Linked DNA regions of Paraneptunicella aestuarii. Each later gene encodes a partner of the first gene's protein in a complex. Links are inferred from orthologs where the notes say so. Each region holds a gene or a part of one and is shown in the gene's direction. Other genes may lie near its edges.

Region 1 (3,577 bases):
CAACCTGTTTGTGCCTTTTTACAGTACCAAGAAAAGTGGTTCAGGTATTGGCTTGGTACTTTGTCGCCAGATTATCGAAGCGCACAGAGGGCGTTTGACCATCAACAATAATCTGGATTCTGCCGGTTGTTGTGCCAGTATCGAATTGCCTTTCCGCCATGTGCAGGAAAACAAGTCACTTCAAGAGCACAAGCTGGTTGGTAATACGGGACGAGCTGAGAATGAGTCATCCTTTGACGAAAAAGAGCTTTGAATTTTTGTATTAGCTCACCGCATCGCTTAAAATCCGCCTTCCTTTTAGCCTGCTAGCGCTTCCTTAATAGCCAGTTAGCAAAAACAAAGATCGAATATGACCCGAATTGCACTTGGAATTGAATACGATGGCGCCGCTTATTATGGTTGGCAGCGTCAGCGAGAAGTCAACAGTATTCAGGAAGAATTGGAAACGGCATTAACGAAGATTGCCTGTGAACCCATTGAAGTGCAATGCGCCGGGCGCACCGATGCAGGTGTTCATGCTACTAATCAGGTGATTCATTTCGACACTAATGTTGAGCGTCCATTAAAGGCATGGACAATGGGCATGAATGCCAATCTTCCCGATACCATTGCGGTTAAATGGGCGAAGGAAGTGGATGATGAGTTTCATGCGCGCTTTTCGGCAACAGCACGTCGTTATCATTACATTATCAGTAATCAAAAAATGCGTGGCGGCATACTGGTTCAAGGTGTGACTCACTTTTACCGTGAACTGGATGAACAAAAAATGCATGAAGCTGCTCAGAGTTTATTGGGCGAGCAGGATTTTACTTCTTTCCGTGCTGCCATGTGCCAATCCAAAACCCCGTTTCGTAACGTGCATCATGCCAGGGTCGTGCGCCGAGGTTCATTCGTTATTCTGGACATCAAAGCCAACGCTTTTTTACATCATATGGTGCGCAATATCGTCGGTTCGCTTTGTTTGGTTGGAACCGGGGAAATGCCGGTTGAATGGATAGCGGAACTACTGGCTGAAAAAGACCGAACCAAGGCGGCAGCGACGGCAAAATCAAACGGTTTGTATCTGGTGGAAGTGGAATATCCTGAAAAATATGGTTTGCCAGCGACGGATCCGGGTCCTTTGTTTCTCCAATTGTAGGTTCTCTGACCAGACGAACCGATGAAACTTGCTAGAATGCGCTGCAATGTTACATTCTACATCGACTTAACAGCCAGTTTGCTGCATGTTCTGTGCTAATTAGTACAAATTAACCTAAGCTTACTGTTGCAATTTGCTTCAAAATAGGGAAAATTTGTACTCGTTCGTCAATCTGTGGCAGAGTAGTTTCCACTGAATGGTAGGACAATGGCTATAGGGTACGTCTTGAATGACCCAGATATCGTATTTTTGCGGTTGGTTATGCAGGCAGGATGATGAATCCTGATTTCCTATAGCAAACGGAAAAATACGAAGTAGGTAGACTTCAAGCAAAATGTTGCTGACATCTTCGTGTAAAATGCGTTTATTACAGCAATGCCCAAAGATGTGGTAATTCGTTGCAGGAAGCATGTTGGGAATGGACACAGAAAAATACATACATCGCTGTATGTCGATATTTTATCGTTACAGCGGTAACTAAAAAGTACACGTTTTTACCTGGGATATTATTTTTTATGAGCTGGATTCAAAAAATACTGCCACGTACCCAGTCGGTGACGAAGAGCAACGTACCTGAAGGTGTGTGGACAAAATGTTCCAATTGTAATTCCACTTTGTATAAAGTTGAGTTGGAAAAGCAATTGGAAGTCTGTCCAAAATGTGATCACCATATGCGCATCAGTGCTCGATCACGTATCAACCATTTCCTGGATCAAGGCGAGCGCACAGAATTAGGCGCAGATCTTGAGCCGCAAGATGTTTTGAAGTTTAAAGACTCCAAACGCTATAAAGACCGTATTTCTGCTGCTCAGAAGTTAACTAAAGAGAAAGATGCACTGGTTGTTGTGCAAGGCAAACTAATGGGGATGCCTGTTGTTGTTGCTGCTTTCGAGTTTAATTTCATGGGCGGTTCAATGGCGTCAGTTGTGGGCGCTCGCTTTGTTAGAGGCGTTGAACACTGCTTAAAACACAACATGCCGTTGATTTGTTTTTCTGCCAGCGGTGGTGCACGTATGCAAGAGGCATTGTTGTCTCTGATGCAAATGGCGAAAACCAGTGCAGCGCTAGCGAAAATGAGCAAAAAGGGCTTGCCATTTATTTCAGTATTGACTGACCCAACTATGGGTGGTGTTTCTGCCAGCTTAGCCATGTTAGGTGATATTAATGTGGGTGAACCTGGTGCTTTGATTGGTTTTGCTGGCCCTCGTGTTATTGAGCAAACCGTACGTGAAACACTTCCAGAAGGCTTCCAACGCAGTGAATTCCTGTTGGAAAAAGGTGCAATTGACATGATCGTAGATCGTCGTCAAATGCGCGACAAACTGCATGGATTATTAGATAAACTTCATCACATTAATCCGTAGATTATGACCAATCAAACCTCTGGCTTACCCGCTGATTTAGCGGGTTGGCTAGCACACCTCGACACACTGCATCCGGTAGAGATTGATTTGACTCTGGAACGGGTCAAGCAAGTCTATGAGCGTTTAAACCTTACTTTAAGTGGCACGGTTATTACGGTTGCTGGAACTAATGGTAAGGGTTCAACCTGTGCTGCGGTCGAACAAATCGCTTTGTATCTGGATAAGAAGGTTGGCGTTTATAGCTCGCCTCATTTGTTGGACTATCGCGAGAGAGTCAGAGTCGATGGGCATATGCTGTCAGAGCAAGCTCATTGTGATGCTTTTGCCAAAGTCGAAGCGGCGAGAGTAGGCAAGGAGAGCAAAGAGGGGCAAGATGGCCAAAACGATGAAGTTACATTAACCACCTTTGAATTTGGCACGCTTGCGGCTTTGTGTTTGTTTGCAGAGCAAGAGCTGGATGTGTTAATTCTTGAGGTTGGCTTAGGTGGTCGTTTAGATGCAGTTAACGTCGTTGAGCCTGATTTGGCGGTGCTAACCTATATTGGTTTGGATCATCAGGATTGGCTTGGTGAAACCCGCGAAGAAATTGCACTGGAAAAAGCTGGCATTCTGCGTCAGGGTGGAAAAGCGGTTATAGGTGATACCGAACCACCCATTACGTTAATTGATGAAGTGGAACGTTTGGGCGTGGAAGCCTGGTGGCAAAACCGCGATTTTCAGATGATCCAGAATGAATTGAACTGCTGGGAATGGCATCATGGCGACAAGCACCTTGTCGGTATGCCGCAGCCGTCAATTCCTCGTATGAATATTGGTACAGCTTTAGCGGTTGCGGATATGTTGGGGTGGGAGTTAGATAACTCGCTGGCACAGCATGTTTGCCGTAACACGCATTTGCCTGGTCGTTTTCAGATTATCAGTCAGCAACCTCTCACAGTGCTGGATGTTGCTCACAATCCTCAAGCAACGGAATATCTTAAATACAAACTCATGCCAATCGTGCGAGGTAATTTGCATCTGGTGGTGGGAATGTTGTCAGATAAAGATGCTAAGTCCAGCTTACAACCTTTTATTG
Region 2 (3,336 bases), 880 kb from region 1 along the record:
AACCGGAAGATGTGTCTGCTACTTTCGTTGATGTACCTGAATGGCCGGAGAAACAATGGCTGGATGGTGAAAAGGAAACCTTGGGTCTGTATTTGACCGGGCATCCTATCAACCAATATCGCGATGAAATTAAGCATTATTGTTCTGGCCGTTTGGTGGATCTTAAACCCACAGCACGAGACGGTAACATTACTGCGGTAGGCTTGGTGTTGTCGGTTCGTGTGTTAGTGAATAAAAAAGGGCGGCGTTGGGCGATTGTGACATTGGATGATAAGAGTGCCCGGGTTGATGCGCGCTTTTTCCCGGATGATTTTGAAAAATACGAAGAGATTTTACAGACAGATAAAGTGCTGGTGGTCAGCGGCTCTGTCAGTTTTGATGATTTTTCTGGTGGTCATACCATCACAGTGCGCGAAGCAATGGATAATATCAAGGCACGAGAAAAATACTTGAAACGTATTCAACTGACTTTGGACGACGCCTGGATTGAGCCAGGTAATATTCAAAAGCTACAGGCAATTATGCAGAACTATAGAAACGGCGCTTGTCCCGTTTCTATCAAGTACATGCATGAGGATGCCGAGGCGGTTTTGAATGTTGGGGCAATGTGGTATCTGGTTCCTGAAGACCAACTGCTGCATGAGCTTAAGCAACTGTTAAGTCCTGAGCAGGTAAGTTTAAAATTTCATTAGTCGTGGTTGGAATGTTGTAGTCTTCATCGCCGATATGGCAGCCTTATATTGAGTCGATATAAGGGATGAAAAAATGTCAGGGTAAAAAATAATACCTCAAGGATGTACACATTGGACTTTTTGTGAAAAAATTACCCGAATAACCTTATTGGTTCATCAAATCAACAGCGACGTTTTTGATTTGTTTGGATAAACGAGGATGACCTTTACAGGACTGAACATCTAACGACAAACTAACACTAACTAGTAGGAACCGGAATGAGTTTACATTTCCTTGAATTTGAGCAACCTATCGCTGAGTTGGAAGCTAAGATTGACGAACTCCGTTCGGTTAATCAGGGCGGTGAGTTTGATCTGGGGTTAGAAGAGGAAATTACCAAACTGCGTGAAAAAAACGCAGAACTAACCAAGAAAATTTTCGCTAACCTGGGTCCCTGGCAAATCTCGCAATTGGCTCGCCATCCGTTGCGGCCTTATACCCTTGATTACATTCCACGTATCTTTACCGAATTTGATGAGTTGTGCGGTGATCGTGCTTTTGCTGATGATAAAGCTATCGTTGGCGGGTTAGCGAAGATCGATGGAAAACCTGTCATGGTGATTGGTCATCAAAAAGGTCGAGATACCTCAGAAAAGATTAAACGTAATTTCGGCATGCCAAAACCGGAAGGCTATCGTAAAGCTTTGCGTTTAATGGAAATGGCGGAGCGTTTTAACCTTCCTATTATTACTTTCATCGACACTCCTGGAGCTTATCCTGGTGTGGGCGCGGAAGAACGTGGTCAAAGTGAAGCGATTGCCCGTAACCTGAAAGTCATGGCTGAACTGAATGTTCCTGTGATTTGTACTGTTATCGGTGAAGGTGGTTCTGGTGGTGCGTTGGCGATTGGTGTTGGCGACAGAGTTAACATGTTGCAATACAGCACTTACTCGGTAATTTCTCCAGAAGGTTGTGCGTCAATTTTGTGGAAGAGTGCTGAGAAAGCCAACCTGGCTGCGGAAGCCATGGGTGTATCTGCTCCTCAAATTAAAGAGTTGGGCTTGATCAACAACATTATTGATGAACCACTAGGTGGCGCGCATCGAGACCACGACAGCATGGCTGCTAACCTGAAAGCCTGTTTGAAACAGCAACTGTCTCAGTTGTCCAGCTTGTCTAAAGAAGACTTGTTGGCACAACGTTACGAGCGTTTGATGTCTTTCGGGTATTGCTAACAGCAAGTCTTATCCGCTATTGCAAGATTGATTCAAGGCTCTCTTTTATCAGAGAGCCTTGCTAAATCACTTAAACTCCTTTATACCAAGCCAACAGATTTAAAATCCGGGTTTGTTTGTGTCTTTAGTCACCCTGCTAACAAACAAGTTAGCCGAGTATCATCTTCTTACTGGTTCCAAGTGCTTAACTGTCGCCTATAGCGGTGGTGTTGATTCTCATGTTCTGTTGCATCTCTGTAGCGAGCTACGTCACGCTTATCCTCAGCTTGAACTAAAAGCGATTCACGTCAATCACGGTATTAGCGATAACGCCGACGATTGGCAGCAACATTGTGTGTCGGTTTGTGCTGGTTTAAATATTCCGCTGCTAGTGAAAAAAGTTCGTGTCGAAAAAACGTCACGCCAAAGTCTGGAAGCCTTGGCAAGAGAAGAGCGATATCAGGCTTTCCAACAAACACTCACCGAAAAAGAAGTGTTGTTATTGGGGCAGCATCAACAGGATCAGGCGGAAACCCTATTGTTGCAGTTAAAGCGCGGGGCTGGCCCGAAAGGGCTTTCCGCAATGCCTGAGTGGGGCTTATTGCCGTGGAACGCTGCCAGTTCAAACATTCATTGTTTACGTCCTTTATTGCAGGTTGATAAGAGTCAAATTCTGGAATATGCCAAACTGCATGGGTTGCAATGGGTTGAAGACGAATCGAATACTGATACTCAATACGACCGTAACTTCCTGCGACAACAGGTATTGCCATTACTGGAGCAACGTTGGCAAGGCTTTAGTGCGGCGTTAGGGCGCAGCGCTCGACTTTGTGCGGAACAGCAAGCGTTACTGGATGAGCAGGCTGACGAATTTATTGGTGATTTAGGCTCAAAAGCCAATGCATTAAATATCGAAGCCTTGCTGAGCCATTCTTTGGCATGGCAAAAGCAGATTTTGCGAAGGTGGATTTCTGTCTTATCTCAGCAAAACACGGATTTAGCCATGCCATCAGAGAAGCAATTACAGCACATTATAGCGGATGTGTTATCCGCTGCTGATGATGCCAATCCTGTGGTTGTTGCAGGAGAGTGGCAGTATCGACGTTATCAGGGGCATTTGTATTTGCTGCCAGTGTTTCAAGACTTAAAACATATTGAGTTGCATTGGACGTCATCAGAAAACGAGAGTGAGCCATTGCAACTACCAGATGGGCTCGGTCATTACTATTTGTCTACAGCAAGACCCGATATCGAACAGGCTACCTATTTGCCTCTTGTTAACCCGGATGCTCATAAAATTTGTGTACGTTTTTCCGGCTTTGGTATTCGTTTTAAGCTTCGTCATCATTCAATGAGTAAACCATTGAAACAGTGGTTTAAAGAAGAATGGAAGTTGCCACCCTGGGAGCGAGAGCGTTTACCTTTATTGTTTGTGGATGAGCAGTTGGTT
Region 3 (3,372 bases), 2.2 Mb from region 1 along the record:
TGCCGAGCATTTGTTGATCGAGAAGATCCACAATGCTATGGGAAGTCAGGATTTCATTATTATCAATCCTGGCGCTTTTACCCATACCAGTGTTGCTCTTCGTGATGCATTACTAAGTGTAGCCATTCCCTTTATTGAAGTGCATTTGTCTAATGTTCACGCCCGTGAACCCTTCCGTAAACACTCCTATTTGGCGGATGTTGCGCAAGGGGTGATTTGTGGTTTCGGTGCATTGGGCTACGAATTCGCGTTGCGAGCGGCAGTAGCAAAACTGTCTGCGCAATCTTAATTTTTAATTTTTATAATGAGTGACTGACCCATGGATATTCGAAAAATCAAAAAACTCATCGAGCTGGTAGAAGAGTCTGGTATTGCTGAGTTGGAAATTACTGAAGGTGAAGAATCTGTACGTATTAACCGCTACAGTGCTGCCCCGGCGTATGCTATGGCTCCAGCTACTTATACAGCTCCTGCACCAGCCCCTGCTCCAGCCGCTGCTGCGCCTGCGGCTGCGGAAGCGCCAGTTGCTGCTGCGCCTTCAGGTCACATTGTTCGTTCTCCAATGGTTGGCACTTTCTACCGTTCATCTTCTCCAGGTGCGAAAGCCTTCGTTGAAATTGGCGACACTGTAAAAGTGGGCGACACGCTTTGTATCGTTGAAGCGATGAAGATGATGAACCAAATCGAAAGTGACAAAGCTGGTGTTGTAAAAGAGATCTTGGTTGAAAACCAAGGCACGGTCGAATTCGACCAGCCGCTGTTCGTTATCGAATAAGCGGGTGCACTATGCTGGATAAAGTTCTAATTGCAAACCGTGGCGAGATTGCCCTACGGATCTTGCGTGCCTGCAAAGAGTTAGGCATCAAGACGGTAGCTGTGCATTCCTCGGCGGATAAAGATCTCAAACACGTGTTGTTGGCTGACGAATCTATTTGTATTGGTCGTGCATCAGCAACAGAAAGTTATTTAAACATCCCCGCTATTATCGCTGCGGCAGAAGTTACCAATTCTGTTGCTATTCACCCTGGATATGGCTTTTTGGCTGAGAATGCTAATTTTGCTGAGCAGGTTGAAAAAAGCGGCTTTATCTTCATTGGCCCTAAAGCTGACACCATCAATTTGATGGGCGATAAGGTTTCTGCTATCGAAGCGATGAAGAAAGCGGGTGTTCCATGCGTACCGGGTTCTGATGGGCCTCTAGGTGAAAATGGCGATACTAACAAATCTATCGCCAAGCGTATTGGATACCCGATTATCATTAAAGCTGCCGGTGGTGGTGGTGGTCGTGGTATGCGTGTGGTTCATAATGAGAAAGATTTGCTTGAATCTATCGCGATGACCAAGGCTGAAGCGAAAGCTGCTTTCAACAACGACGTTGTTTATATGGAGAAATTCCTTGAAAACCCACGTCACGTTGAAATTCAGGTTCTGGCTGATGGTCAGGGCAATGCGGTTCACTTGTGTGAACGTGATTGCTCTATGCAACGTCGTCACCAGAAAGTGGTTGAAGAAGCGCCAGCACCAGGTATCACTCCTGAGATGCGTGCTCGCATTGGTGAGCGTTGCTGTAATGCGTGTGTGGATATTGGCTATCGTGGTGCGGGTACTTTCGAGTTCTTGTATGAAAACGGCGAGTTCTATTTCATTGAAATGAACACACGTATTCAGGTTGAGCATCCGGTGACTGAAATGATTACTGGCGTTGACTTGATTAAGGAGCAATTACGTATTGCTGCAGGTCAGCCGTTGTCTATCGACCAGTCAGAAATTCGTGTTCGAGGCCATGCCATCGAGTGCCGTATTAATGCTGAAGATCCGAAAACTTTCATTCCATCACCTGGAACTATTACTCGATTCCATCCTGCGGGTGGCATGGGAGTGCGTTGGGATTCTCACATTTATTCTGGTTACACAGTACCGCCTTACTATGATTCGATGATCGGTAAACTGATCACTTATGGTGAGAGTCGTGATGTTGCTATTGCCCGTATGCGTCATGCATTGGATGAATTGGTTGTTGACGGTATCAAGACCAATATTCCGCTGCAAAAACGTATTATGTCAGACCAGAACTTCCGTAATGGTGGCACTAACATTCTGTATCTTGAATGGAAGTTGCAACACGAGGAAGAAGCTCAATAAACTTAAGAAATCTCTTATCCTGATTTTAAAAACTGCGCTCTATGTATTTAGAGCGCAGTTTTTTTATGGGCGTTTGCTATGGGGGAATTGAGATGTTGATATTCATCAGTATGATGAAGAGTAAGTAGAGAGCAATCAGAAGATCAATCCGCATGAGCCGCAGGTAAAAGCTTCTTATAGATACTCAGTGAAATCACCAAAATCACGATGGGGCACAACATAAAATAGAACGCTGTTTGGCCATCAAAATGCTCGAATATCATGCCCGTGGTCAAACTACCCAAAGTGCCGCCAAGTGCGGAAAAGATCACAATCAAGCCGGTCATTGCAGCATGCTGATGAGTAGGAAGCGAGCTTAATACAACGGAGTTAATCGCCGGGTAAATCGGCGCCATAAATAAGCCAACCAATGGCAGAATAAAAGCGGCTAATGGGACTGCTGACCAGCTTTGAATCAACTCGCCCCCCGTATTTTCCGGAGCCATCGGAATAACCAATAATATCAGCCCTGCCATGGAAAACAGGCAAATCATCAGGAAAGGGAACCAGTTAAGCTTACGCAAAACAACCCCGGCAGATAGACGACCAATAGCCAGGCACGCAGCAAAAATACTGGTGATTTGCACACTGATGTGGTTCGCCAGATTCAGCACTGTGTTGTTGAACGTGGGCAACCAGGTTCCAACACCTTGCTCTATTAGCACGTAGAAAAAAGCGCAAATCACGAACATTACCACAAAGGGCAGCCAAGCCAGTTTCAACATGGAGGCAAAGCTATTGCCCGAAACCTGTTCTGATTCATGCTTGTCTTCAGGAAGGTCGGTAGACCAAAGCAATAAGAAGTTCGCCATGCATATACCAGCTAAAAGCCAGTAAACCGACAGCCATTGCATGGATTCAGGATGATCCGGGTCGATATACATGGCAAATAGCCAATAACCCATTAGTACGCCAACCATAAAGCACCCTTCAACTATGTTCATATTGGAGGCATGAGCTGTTTTACTGTGGGAAACCTTTCCTATCAAGGCATAAACCGAGACCTTTACCAGCGCGAAGCTAACGCCAACCGACAAAAACAGCAGCTTGGTCATCATAAAGTTACCCACAATCGGCATGAGCAAGCTGGTGCTGGCAACAATCAACATGCTGGTGAGCATGGCGCGTTTAAAGCCAAATTTAGGCAAATAAGCGGCAAACAGGAAAGAAACCACTGCGATAGGAATGTCT

What was found. Proteins that work in one complex are often made in the same cells at the same time.
Region 2: the proteins of accD (region 1) and accA are in contact, whole or in part, in a solved structure (PDB 8UXZ), measured with the Escherichia coli proteins. The link is inferred for Paraneptunicella aestuarii from one-to-one orthologs.
Region 3: the proteins of accD (region 1) and accC are in contact, whole or in part, in a solved structure (PDB 8UXZ), measured with the Escherichia coli proteins. The link is inferred for Paraneptunicella aestuarii from one-to-one orthologs.

Annotation. Positions count from the first base shown.
Region 1 is NZ_CP074570.1:2,065,765-2,069,341, forward strand. The notes cover bases 817-3,577. They hold accD (acetyl-CoA carboxylase, carboxyltransferase subunit beta), read left to right. Parts: upstream 817-1,653; coding sequence 1,654-2,502; downstream 2,503-3,577. Other genes in these bases: truA (tRNA pseudouridine(38-40) synthase TruA), read left to right, coding at 817-1,138; folC (bifunctional tetrahydrofolate synthase/dihydrofolate synthase), read left to right, coding at 2,506-3,577. Also shown: KIH87_RS08565 (sensor histidine kinase), read left to right, coding at 1-253; more of truA, read left to right, coding at 350-816.
Region 2 is NZ_CP074570.1:1,191,109-1,194,444, forward strand. The notes cover bases 1-2,928. They hold accA (acetyl-CoA carboxylase carboxyl transferase subunit alpha), read left to right. Parts: upstream 1-950; coding sequence 951-1,907; downstream 1,908-2,928. Other genes in these bases: dnaE (DNA polymerase III subunit alpha), read left to right, coding at 1-692; tilS (tRNA lysidine(34) synthetase TilS), read left to right, coding at 2,026-2,928. Also shown: more of tilS, read left to right, coding at 2,929-3,336. UniProt on the Escherichia coli protein: Component of the acetyl coenzyme A carboxylase (ACC) complex. First, biotin carboxylase catalyzes the carboxylation of biotin on its carrier protein (BCCP) and then the CO(2) group is transferred by the carboxyltransferase to acetyl-CoA to form malonyl-CoA.
Region 3 is NZ_CP074570.1:4,313,032-4,316,403, reverse strand. The notes cover bases 1-2,964. They hold accC (acetyl-CoA carboxylase biotin carboxylase subunit), read left to right. Parts: upstream 1-786; coding sequence 787-2,142; downstream 2,143-2,964. Other genes in these bases: KIH87_RS16805 (MFS transporter), read right to left, coding at 2,286-2,964; accB (acetyl-CoA carboxylase biotin carboxyl carrier protein), read left to right, coding at 320-775; aroQ (type II 3-dehydroquinate dehydratase), read left to right, coding at 1-289. Outside these bases: more of KIH87_RS16805, read right to left, coding at 2,965-3,372. UniProt on the Escherichia coli protein: This protein is a component of the acetyl coenzyme A carboxylase complex; first, biotin carboxylase catalyzes the carboxylation of the carrier protein and then the transcarboxylase transfers the carboxyl group to form malonyl-CoA.